One region of the Candidatus Merdisoma sp. JLR.KK011 genome, then DNA from elsewhere that is predicted to be linked to it. Evidence: predicted binding sites of a transcription regulator. Region 1 holds the regulator's gene; the other holds the start of a gene.

Region 1 (4,727 bases):
AGTTGGAGGCAATGCGGAAGCAGCTACGGCCTCAGGTATCAGCAATCAATGGACAATTATTAAAACCTATCTGATTCACGGGATTTTTGTGGGGATTGCAGGAGCGCTGTTTATGACGAGACTGAATTCCGGACAGCCTGCAGAGGCGGAAGGATTGGAGTTTGATGCGATCACGGCGGCTATTATCGGCGGCGCAAGCCTGTCCGGCGGCGTGGGAAGCATCTACGGCAGTGTGATTGGCTCCATTATCATCGGCGTTATCACCAACATTTTAACCTTGAAGTCGGTACAGTCCTATTATCAAATGATTATCACCGGACTGATTATCGTAGCCGCAGTGGTTCTGGATATTGTGACCAAAGGAAAAAAAGAGTAGGAAAAGCAAAAGGGTGAAATTAATCCTGTAAGGGTTAATGAATAAAAAAGGAGGATGAAGAATATGAAGAGAAAGTTGACAGCAGTGTTACTTACGGTGGTAATGGCAGCTGCCATGGCCGGATGCGGCGGAAGCAAGGAGAGCAGCAATGCACCGGCTCCGGCCGAGGGAGAGACAGAAGAAACGGCGCCTGCGGAGGCGGAAGAGGCGGCGGAAAATGTGGCGGATGCGGCAGAGGGCAGTGAGGGCGCCTACAAGGTAGCATTCCTCTGCAAGAGTTTTACAGATACCTTCTGCCTTTCTGTAAAAGAACAGTTTGAGGAAGCGGCAAAGGGGTATGCGGACAAGTTCACGGTAGACTATTTTGATTCCGAAAATACGGCAGCCACCCAGAACGATCAGATCGAGACCTGCACGGCAGCCGGATATGATGCCATTGTATTCCAGCAGGTAGATGCAGAGGCTTCGGTAGAAGTGGTAAAGGCAGCTCTGGACAAAGGCATTTACGTGGTAGTTACGACGGGGCATATTGAAGATAACGGAGCGAGCTGGTATGTGGACGCAGATCCCTATCAGCAGGGACAGGTTGTAGTGGACTATGCCATTGAGCAGGGCTTCTGTGACGATGCGGAGGTTGCAATCTTAAGCGGCCCTACAGGAAACTTCCATTCCGAGAATCGTGTAAAGGCCTTTAAGGATGCGATTGAGGCAAAGGAGGGTGCGACCCTGGTGGCAACCGAGGTGGCAGAATGGTCCAAAGACAATGCAATGACCGTGGCACAGAACTGGCTGGTGGCTTATCCGGATTTGAAGGTGATTCTGGCGGCAAATGATGACATGGGCATGGGTGCAGTTGAGGCAATCGAGATGGCTGGCAAGGAGGATCAGGTAAAGGTATTTGCTATCGACGGAACTGAGGGCGGCCTGCAGGCAGTATCCGAGGGACGTCTGGGCGCAACCGTAAAGCAGGATGAAAAAGGATACGCCGTGGAAGCGATTAAAATTGTTGACGCGCTCTTAAGCGGCAGTGAGGCAGAGAGCCTCAATATTGACAGTACCCTTGTGACCAAAGACAATGTAGCGGATTTTCAGTAAAAAGGACGATTGAACGCATATGGATTATACAGGCTCGATTAAAAATTATGTGGATGAAGAAATCAGACTGCTGAAGGAACTGGATGTCACGCTTGTGAACGAGCTGCTGAAGGAACTGGTGTCGGCCTATGAAAAGGAGGCGACGGTCTATGTGTTCGGAAATGGAGGAAGCGCCAGCACGGCCTCCCATATGGCCAATGATTTTAACAAGGGAATCTCCGAATATACGGATAAGAAATTCCGGATATGCTGCCTGAACGACAACGTGCCTACGGTGCTTGCCATAGCAAACGACATCGGCTATGAGGATATCTTTTCGTTCCAGCTTCGCAATAAGGTAAAGCCGGGGGATCTGGTCATCGGCATCAGCGGAAGCGGCAACAGCCAAAATGTGATAAACGCCCTTACTTATGCAAAAGAGCAGGGGGCGAAAATCATAGGATGGGTAGGCTTTGACGGCGGCAGGGTTTCTAAGATAACGGATCTTACCTTCCATGTGCCGGTTGGAAATATGCAGCTGGTGGAGGATATGCATCTGATTCTGAACCATCTGATGATGTATGTGATTATGAAAGAATGGGGAATAAAGGCCCATTGCTGACAGCTGAATAAGGAAGTATAAAAACTTAAGGCTGCCGGGAGATAAGATATCAGAAAAGTCCGAAATCTTATTTCCCGGCAGCCTTAAGTATATCTGGATAGAATATCAAGGGCGTCCCTTATCGTGCTCCAGTTCTACCAGAATAATATCCGGCCCAATCTGTTTGATCTTGCACCAGGGGATTTCATACTCGCAGTCTTTTCCAAGAAGTCCCCAGAGTTTTTCATTGCTGGAGGTTACAAGGGCCTGGATGCAGCCGTTTTTCGGATCGAATACCAGATCCGACACACAGCCTAAGCGTTTGCAGTCGCAGATATTGATAACGTCTTTTTCACGTAGTTCACAGAAGGTCATGGGAAGCTCCCTGGAAGGTCTTTCCTTATCATATGCTTTCAGGGGGAAAGGTGTGAACTTTGCGGCTTTGGAGGAACACTTGAAAACAGAATCGAAGTGGAGAAATGTTTTACATAAGGTTTGACAGAAAAGAAGAACATGTACTATACTTAGATAGATGCATCGCTCTTGTGGAGGGCGGTTTGCCAGATTACAGCAAAATGCCGGAAAATCTGTTTCTTTTGGCGGGGCATAGGCGTGCCCGGATGTCTGCCACAGAAGTGATTTTGCGGAAGAGCCAGGAGAAAAGAGGGAGATACGCTATGAAATGTCCATATTGCAGCCAGGAGAACACCCGGGTCATTGATTCCAGACCGGCAGACGATAACAGCTCCATCCGCCGCCGCCGTCTCTGCGATTCCTGCGGGAAACGCTTTACTACTTATGAGAAGATTGAGTCGATTCCCGTTATTGTGATTAAGAAGGACAATAACCGGGAGCCTTATGACAGAAGCAAGATTGAGGACGGTATCCTGCGTGCCTGCCATAAGCGTCCTGTGCCCTTGAAGGACATTAACGGCGTGATCGACGCCATCGAGAGCGAGATCTTTAACCGGGAGGAGCGGGAGATAGCAAGCTGCGTCATCGGGGAAATGGTGATGGACAAGCTGAAGGACTTAGATTCCGTGGCCTATGTGCGCTTTGCCTCCGTGTACCGGGAATTCAAGGATGTGAATACATTTTTAAGCGAATTAAAGAAGATGCTGGATAAATAATGTCCCGGCAGCTTATAAATAAACATGTTAAGACAGAAAGAGACTTGGAAATGACGACAGACAGAAAAAAGGCAGCAGGGCATATCCTTGCCCTGCTTACCATTACCGTGTGGGGTACGACCTTTGTGGCGACGAAAACCCTGCTCAATCATTACGATGCGCTTCAGATTATGCTGATGCGCTTCTTTATCGCATGGGTAGTTTTGATGCTCTATACCCGGAAAGTGGAAAAGCCGGGGGGAGTGAAGGAGGAGCTGGGGATTTTTGCCCTCTCCCTTTCCGGCATCACTTTGTATTACTATTTTGAAAATACGGCCCTGACCTATACCCTGGCCGCCAATGTGAGCATTATCCTGGCGGCGGCCCCTGTTTTTACGGCTGTTCTGGCTCATTTATTTACCAGGGACGAGAAACTGTCCGGGCGGACGTGGGCAGGCTTTTTCATTGCCATTGCAGGCGTTGTGCTGGTGGTGTTTAACGGAACCTTTGTGCTGAAGCTGAATCCCCTGGGAGATGCCCTTTCCCTTCTGGCAGCCCTGTCCTGGGCTGTCTACTCCGTGCTTCTCAAAAGCTATGTGGGGCATATGGACAACTGGATTTTAACAAGGAAAATGCTCTTTTATGCATTGCTGCTGACAGCGCCCGCCGCTCTATGGGGGAAGGGCCTTCCGCCGCTTTCGCCTCTTGTAAGGGGAGACGTTATATTCTGCCTGCTGTTTTTGGGGGTGCTTGGAAGCGCTGTCTGCTACATTACCTGGAATATTGCCATCAAACGGATCGGGGTAGTGAACACCAACAATTACATCTATCTGAACCCCTTTGTGACCATGGTCTGTGCGGCAATTGTACTGAAGGAGCCGGTTACGGCGGCAGGCGTGACGGGAGCCGTTCTGATTGTGGGGGGAATTCTTGTGTCGGAGCTTCCAAAGGGCTTTTCCGTTTTTGGCGGCCTGTATCCCAGGGAGTATATCGCTTCCACCTACGAGATTGATTTTGAAGGCTTGTATCAGGCAGGATACCGCGGCGTCCTTTTTGATGTGGATAACACGCTGGTTCCCCATGATGCCCCGGCTGACCAGCGCAGCATCGCCCTTTTTGAGCGTTTACGAAAGCTGGGCTTTTCCACCTGCTTGATTTCCAACAACAAGGAGCCAAGAGTGACGCCCTTTGCCGATGCCCTGAAAACCCAGTACGTATATAAGGCCGGAAAGCCCAGGCGCAGAGGCTATCAGGAGGGCATGAAACGCATGGGAACCCATAAGGGCGACACCCTCTTTGTAGGAGATCAGCTTTTTACAGACATCTGGGGAGCGAACCGGGCAGGAATGTACTCTATACTGGTGAAGCCTATGAACCCTAGGGAAGAGATACAGATTGTACTGAAGCGTTACCTGGAGAAGCCGGTTTTGTATTGCTATCTGCGAAGGCAGAGGAGGAATTCTTCTTAGGCGGAGCATCCGGAGAAAGCATCCGTGCGCCGGCGGCATAGAAGCCGGGAAAAGTGATACTTGAAGAACATAGAAAGAAGGTTAATAGAAAAATGAGA
Region 2 (4,727 bases), 460 kb from region 1:
GATTGAGAGAATGAAAAACATGGAAGATGAAATCGTCCTGCTTAACAAGGCCGTTGCCTGTCTCGAAGAGGAAGTCCAGGCAAAAAATGAAATCATCAGGCAGCAGGAACGCATCATTAAGGCCCAACAGGAACACAACGGTGAATTATCGGCGCTGATGAACAGAATTCTTGACTCCTTAAAGAAGGGCTGACCACATGAACGCTTCCTTTGAATACACCACCACTCTTGAATACAGGCTGAAAGCGGCCAACGCACAGATATGCGCTTTCAAATCCGGTGAAATATATGTCCGCATGCAGGAGGAATACCTGAAAGAATTACGTTCTTTGGAACGGGAAATCCGGAAATTGAAGGACGAGCTTTCACGTGCCCGCAGTGAAACCGTTTCCGTCCGCAATCAATGGTTTGAGATATTTGAAGAACTTCAAAAGGAATGCGAGCGAAAGCTGTCGGCCTTGCGAAAAGAATTGGAACGAATGGAAAGGCGTGCCATAAAGGCAGAAAGACAGAGAGACGCCGCACTGGACAAGGCAACCCGGCAGCGCCATAAGATCTATGGGCTGGAAACGGCGCTGGAAGAGGAAAAGGGCAGGAACTTGAAGCTGAGGGCGCAAATCAACCGGGATTATGAAAATTCCTCCATCCCTTCTTCCAAAACGCTCCGCCGCAAGAAGATCTCCAACGGCCGGGAAAAAAGCGGCCGTAAGCCGGGCGCCCAGCCGGGACATCCGGGACACCGCAGGAAAAAGCAGATCCCTGCCACGGATCCGGTTCTGCTGCCGCCGCCCCGGGAAGTGCTGGAAGATCCGGATTTCAAAAAGACTTCAAAAACGATCGTGAAACAGCTGGTCAACATACGTACGATACTGGAGGTCACGGAATACCACGCAGATGTGTATTATAATTCCAAAACCGGCGAGCGGATCCATGCGGAGTTTCCTCCCGGCGTTGTGGACGAGGTGAATTATGGTGGAAGCGTCAAGGCCTTCCTGTTTCTGTTGAATAACGACTGCTGCACTTCCATCGACAAAAGCAGGAAATTCCTTTCCGATTTGACTGATGGCAGGCTCAGCATATCCAAGGGCATGGTTAATAAGCTTGGCAGGGAATTTGCCAAAAAAACGGAACAGGAACGAAAAGCGACGTTTGCCGATCTGCTGCTTAGCCCCGTCCTTCATACGGATTGTACCAACGCAAAGGAAAACGGAAAAAATGCTTATGTATTTGTGTGCGCTGCCCCGGATGGAAAAGCGATGTATTTTGCACGCAGGAAAAAAGGGCACGAAGGAGTAAAAGGCACCCCGGTCGAAGATTACCAGGGAATCCTGGTTCACGATCATGAGAAAACCTTTTATAACTATGGTGCACAACACCAGGAGTGTCTTGCGCATGTCCTCCGCTATCTGAAGGACAGCATAGATAATGAGGCTGACCGGACCTGGAACAAGGAAATGCGTGCTCTGGTACAGGAAATGATCCACTACCGGAACGGCCTGCCGGAAGAGGCGCCTCCTGACACCGAAAAGGTCAGGGAGTATGAAGAACGCTACCGGGCAATACTGCAAAAAGCGAAAGAGGAATACGAATACATTCCAGCAAGTGAGTATTATAAGGACGGATACAACCTGTATCTGCGGATGGAAGAATACATGTCCAACCATCTTCTGTTCCTGCATGATCACAGAGTTCCGGCTACAAACAATGAAGCGGAGCGTCTGCTTAGAGGATATAAGCGCAAGCAGCAGCAGGCTGTGTCATTCAGGGGATTCGAGTCCATCGAGTATCTCTGTGAATGCATGAGCATGCTTATTCAGATACGCCAAAACGAAGAATCAAATTTATATAACAGAGTATCCGAGATATTTGGATAAAGAAAACCGATGGTTTCGACTAAGATTAGTCTACACCATCGGTTTGTTTATCACAAGCTGACCTCTGAACAGTAACCTTCTTCCCCTTGAGCATACCGGTATTTCTTCTCTTTTCCAAAATTTTTTTCGCCCGAAACCCTTGATTTTCCTCACATTTTCCTATAGTCTTATAAACATGGCAAACAATATCTTGTAATCACTGTTGACAACACCACTATATCTTGTTACAATAGGTTTCGTCACCACATATTACAGCGACAGTAGAAATTGAGGGAAGTTTTATGAAAATTATTAAAAGAAGCGGCAGCGAGGTTGAATTTGATGCTGAAAAAATCGTCCTTGCCGTAACCCGAGCCAATGAGAAAGTAGTTCCCAGCGCCCGTATGACCCCTATCCAGATCAAGCGGATTGCAGAGGATGTAGAGAGCGCTGCAGAGAATATGAGCCGTTCTTTAAGCGTAGAAGAGATCCAGGACATGGTGGAGGATCAGATTATGAACCAGCGGGCCTTTGATGTAGCCAGACGCTATATCACCTACCGCTACCGCCGGGCCATGGTCCGCAAGTCCAACACCACCGACGAGCAGATCTTAAGCCTTATTGAGTGCAACAACGAGGAAGTCAAGCAGGAGAATTCCAACAAGAACCCCACGGTCAACAGCGTACAGCGGGACTACATGGCCGGAGAGGTAAGCAAGGATATCACCAAGCGGATCCTTCTTCCTGCGGAGATTGTGTCTGCCCACGATCAGGGAATCATTCATTTCCACGATGCAGACTACTTTGCACAGCATATGCACAACTGCGATCTGGTCAACCTGGAGGACATGCTCCAGAACGGAACCGTTATCAGCGGCACCATGATTGAGAAGCCTCACAGCTTTTCCACCGCCTGCAACATTGCCACCCAGATCATTGCCCAGGTAGCCTCCTGCCAGTACGGCGGACAGAGCATCAGCCTGACCCATCTGGCCCCCTTTGTGGATACCAGCCGGAAAAAGATTCGCAAGCAGGTAGCGGATGAGCTTCACTCCATCCACGAGGCCGTTACCGAGGAAGAGATTGACTTCATCACAGAGAAGCGTCTCAGGGAAGAGGTGCGCAACGGCGTCCAGATGATCCAGTATCAGGTAGTCACCTTAATGACCACCAACGGGCAGGCCCCCTTCGTCACGGTCTTCATGTACCTGAACGAGGCCAAGAACGAACAGGAAAAGAAGGATCTGGCTCTGATTATCGAGGAAACCCTGCGCCAGCGCTACCAGGGTGTAAAAAACGAAAAGGGCACCTGGATTACCCCGGCCTTTCCAAAGCTTATCTATGTCCTGGAGGAGGATAATATCCACGAGGACAGCAAATACTACTATCTGACCCAGCTTGCGGCCAAATGCACGGCCAAGCGCCTTGTTCCGGATTACATTTCTGAAAAAATCATGCTCCAGAACAAGATTGACAAAAACGGGGACGGCCACTGCTACACCTGCATGGGCTGCAGAAGCTTCCTTACTCCCTATGTAGACGAGAACGGAAAGCCCAAGTACTACGGCCGCTTCAACCAAGGCGTTGTCACCGTCAACCTGGTGGACATCGGACTGTCCGCAGAGGGCGATATGGATCGGTTCTGGGAGATCTTTGAGGAGCGGATGGAGCTCTGCCACAGAGCCCTGCAGTGCCGCCACGAACGTTTAAGCGGAACCCTTTCCGACGCAGCTCCCATCCTCTGGCAGCACGGCGCCCTCCTTCGTCTGAAAAAGGGCGAAACCATTGACAAGTATCTCCACAACGGATACTCCACCCTTTCCCTGGGCTATGCAGGCCTCTGGGAATGCGTTTACAGCCTCAACGGCAAGAAGCTCACAGAGCCCGAAGGCGAAGCCCTGGGCCTTGAGATTATGAAGAAGCTCAACGAATACACGGCTAAGTGGAAGGCTGCCGAGCAGATTGACTACTCTCTCTACGGCACGCCTCTGGAGAGCACCACCTACAAGTTTGCCAAGTGCCTGCAGAAGCGCTTCGGCATTGTAAAGAACGTGACGGATAAGAGCTACATCACCAACAGCTATCACGTCCATGTAACCGAGAATATCGACGCCTTCGACAAGCTGGCCTTAGAAGCCAAATTCCAGGCCCTCTCACCGGGCGGAGCCATCTCCTATGTAGAGGTTCCCAACATGCAGAACAACCTGGACGCCGTACTCTCCGTGATGCGCTTTATCTATGACAACATCATGTACGCAGAGCTGAACACCAAGAGCGACTACTGCCAGGTCTGCGGCTACGACGGAGAGATTGAGATCAAAGAGGACGAGCATGGCAAGCTCATCTGGAAATGTCCAAACTGCGGCAACACAGATCAGAATAAAATGAACGTAGCCCGGCGTACCTGCGGCTACATCGGAACCCAGTTCTGGAACCAGGGACGTACCCAGGAGATCAAAGAGCGCGTGCTTCATCTGTAAACAGCACCGCATACAAAAACAACACAGTCTGCACAAGCCGTATCAGCAGACAGCAAGGCTGCCGCAGGGCACTTTCCCGGCGGCAGCTCTTTTTTGCCCCATAACACGTTTTTCAGCCACAAAGCCTTTTGGAAAGGACTTCCCCATGAACTATGCAGTCATCAAAAAAAACGATATTGCCAACGGCCCCGGCGTCCGGGTGTCCCTCTTCGTCAGCGGATGCCGGCACCACTGCAAAAACTGCTTCAACGAAGAAGCCTGGGACTTTGCCTACGGCACCCCTTTTACAGACAAAACCATAGAAGAGATCCTCGCCGCCCTGTCCCCCGGCTATGTGGCCGGCCTGTCCCTCTTAGGAGGGGAGCCCTTTGAACCGGAAAACCAGCCGGACATC

Evidence for each region. The regulator NrdR, encoded in region 1, represses ribonucleotide reductase genes. The targets are predictions, from matches to a motif close to CACAANATNTTGTG.
Region 2: the regulator NrdR is predicted to act here: its motif matches at 2,087-2,100, upstream of nrdD (anaerobic ribonucleoside-triphosphate reductase).

What each region holds. Positions count from the first base shown of each region.
Region 1 covers NZ_JAYWSZ010000003.1:1,931,069-1,935,795, reverse strand. Annotated here, with positions in the region: gene VV089_RS10460 (ABC transporter permease) at 1-376, shown strand, start outside; gene VV089_RS10455 (sugar ABC transporter substrate-binding protein) at 440-1,471, shown strand; gene VV089_RS10450 (SIS domain-containing protein) at 1,491-2,072, shown strand; gene VV089_RS10445 (PRC-barrel domain-containing protein) at 2,178-2,426, opposite strand; gene nrdR (transcriptional regulator NrdR) at 2,729-3,181, shown strand; partial or broken gene VV089_RS10435 (DMT family transporter) at 3,181-4,083, shown strand; gene VV089_RS10430 (YqeG family HAD IIIA-type phosphatase) at 4,093-4,629, shown strand; gene VV089_RS10425 (M24 family metallopeptidase) at 4,722-4,727, shown strand, end outside.
Region 2 covers NZ_JAYWSZ010000003.1:2,392,870-2,397,596, forward strand. Annotated here, with positions in the region: gene VV089_RS12795 (hypothetical protein) at 11-193, shown strand; gene VV089_RS12800 (IS66 family transposase) at 198-1,874, shown strand; gene nrdD (anaerobic ribonucleoside-triphosphate reductase) at 2,156-4,333, shown strand; gene nrdG (anaerobic ribonucleoside-triphosphate reductase activating protein) at 4,479-4,727, shown strand, end outside.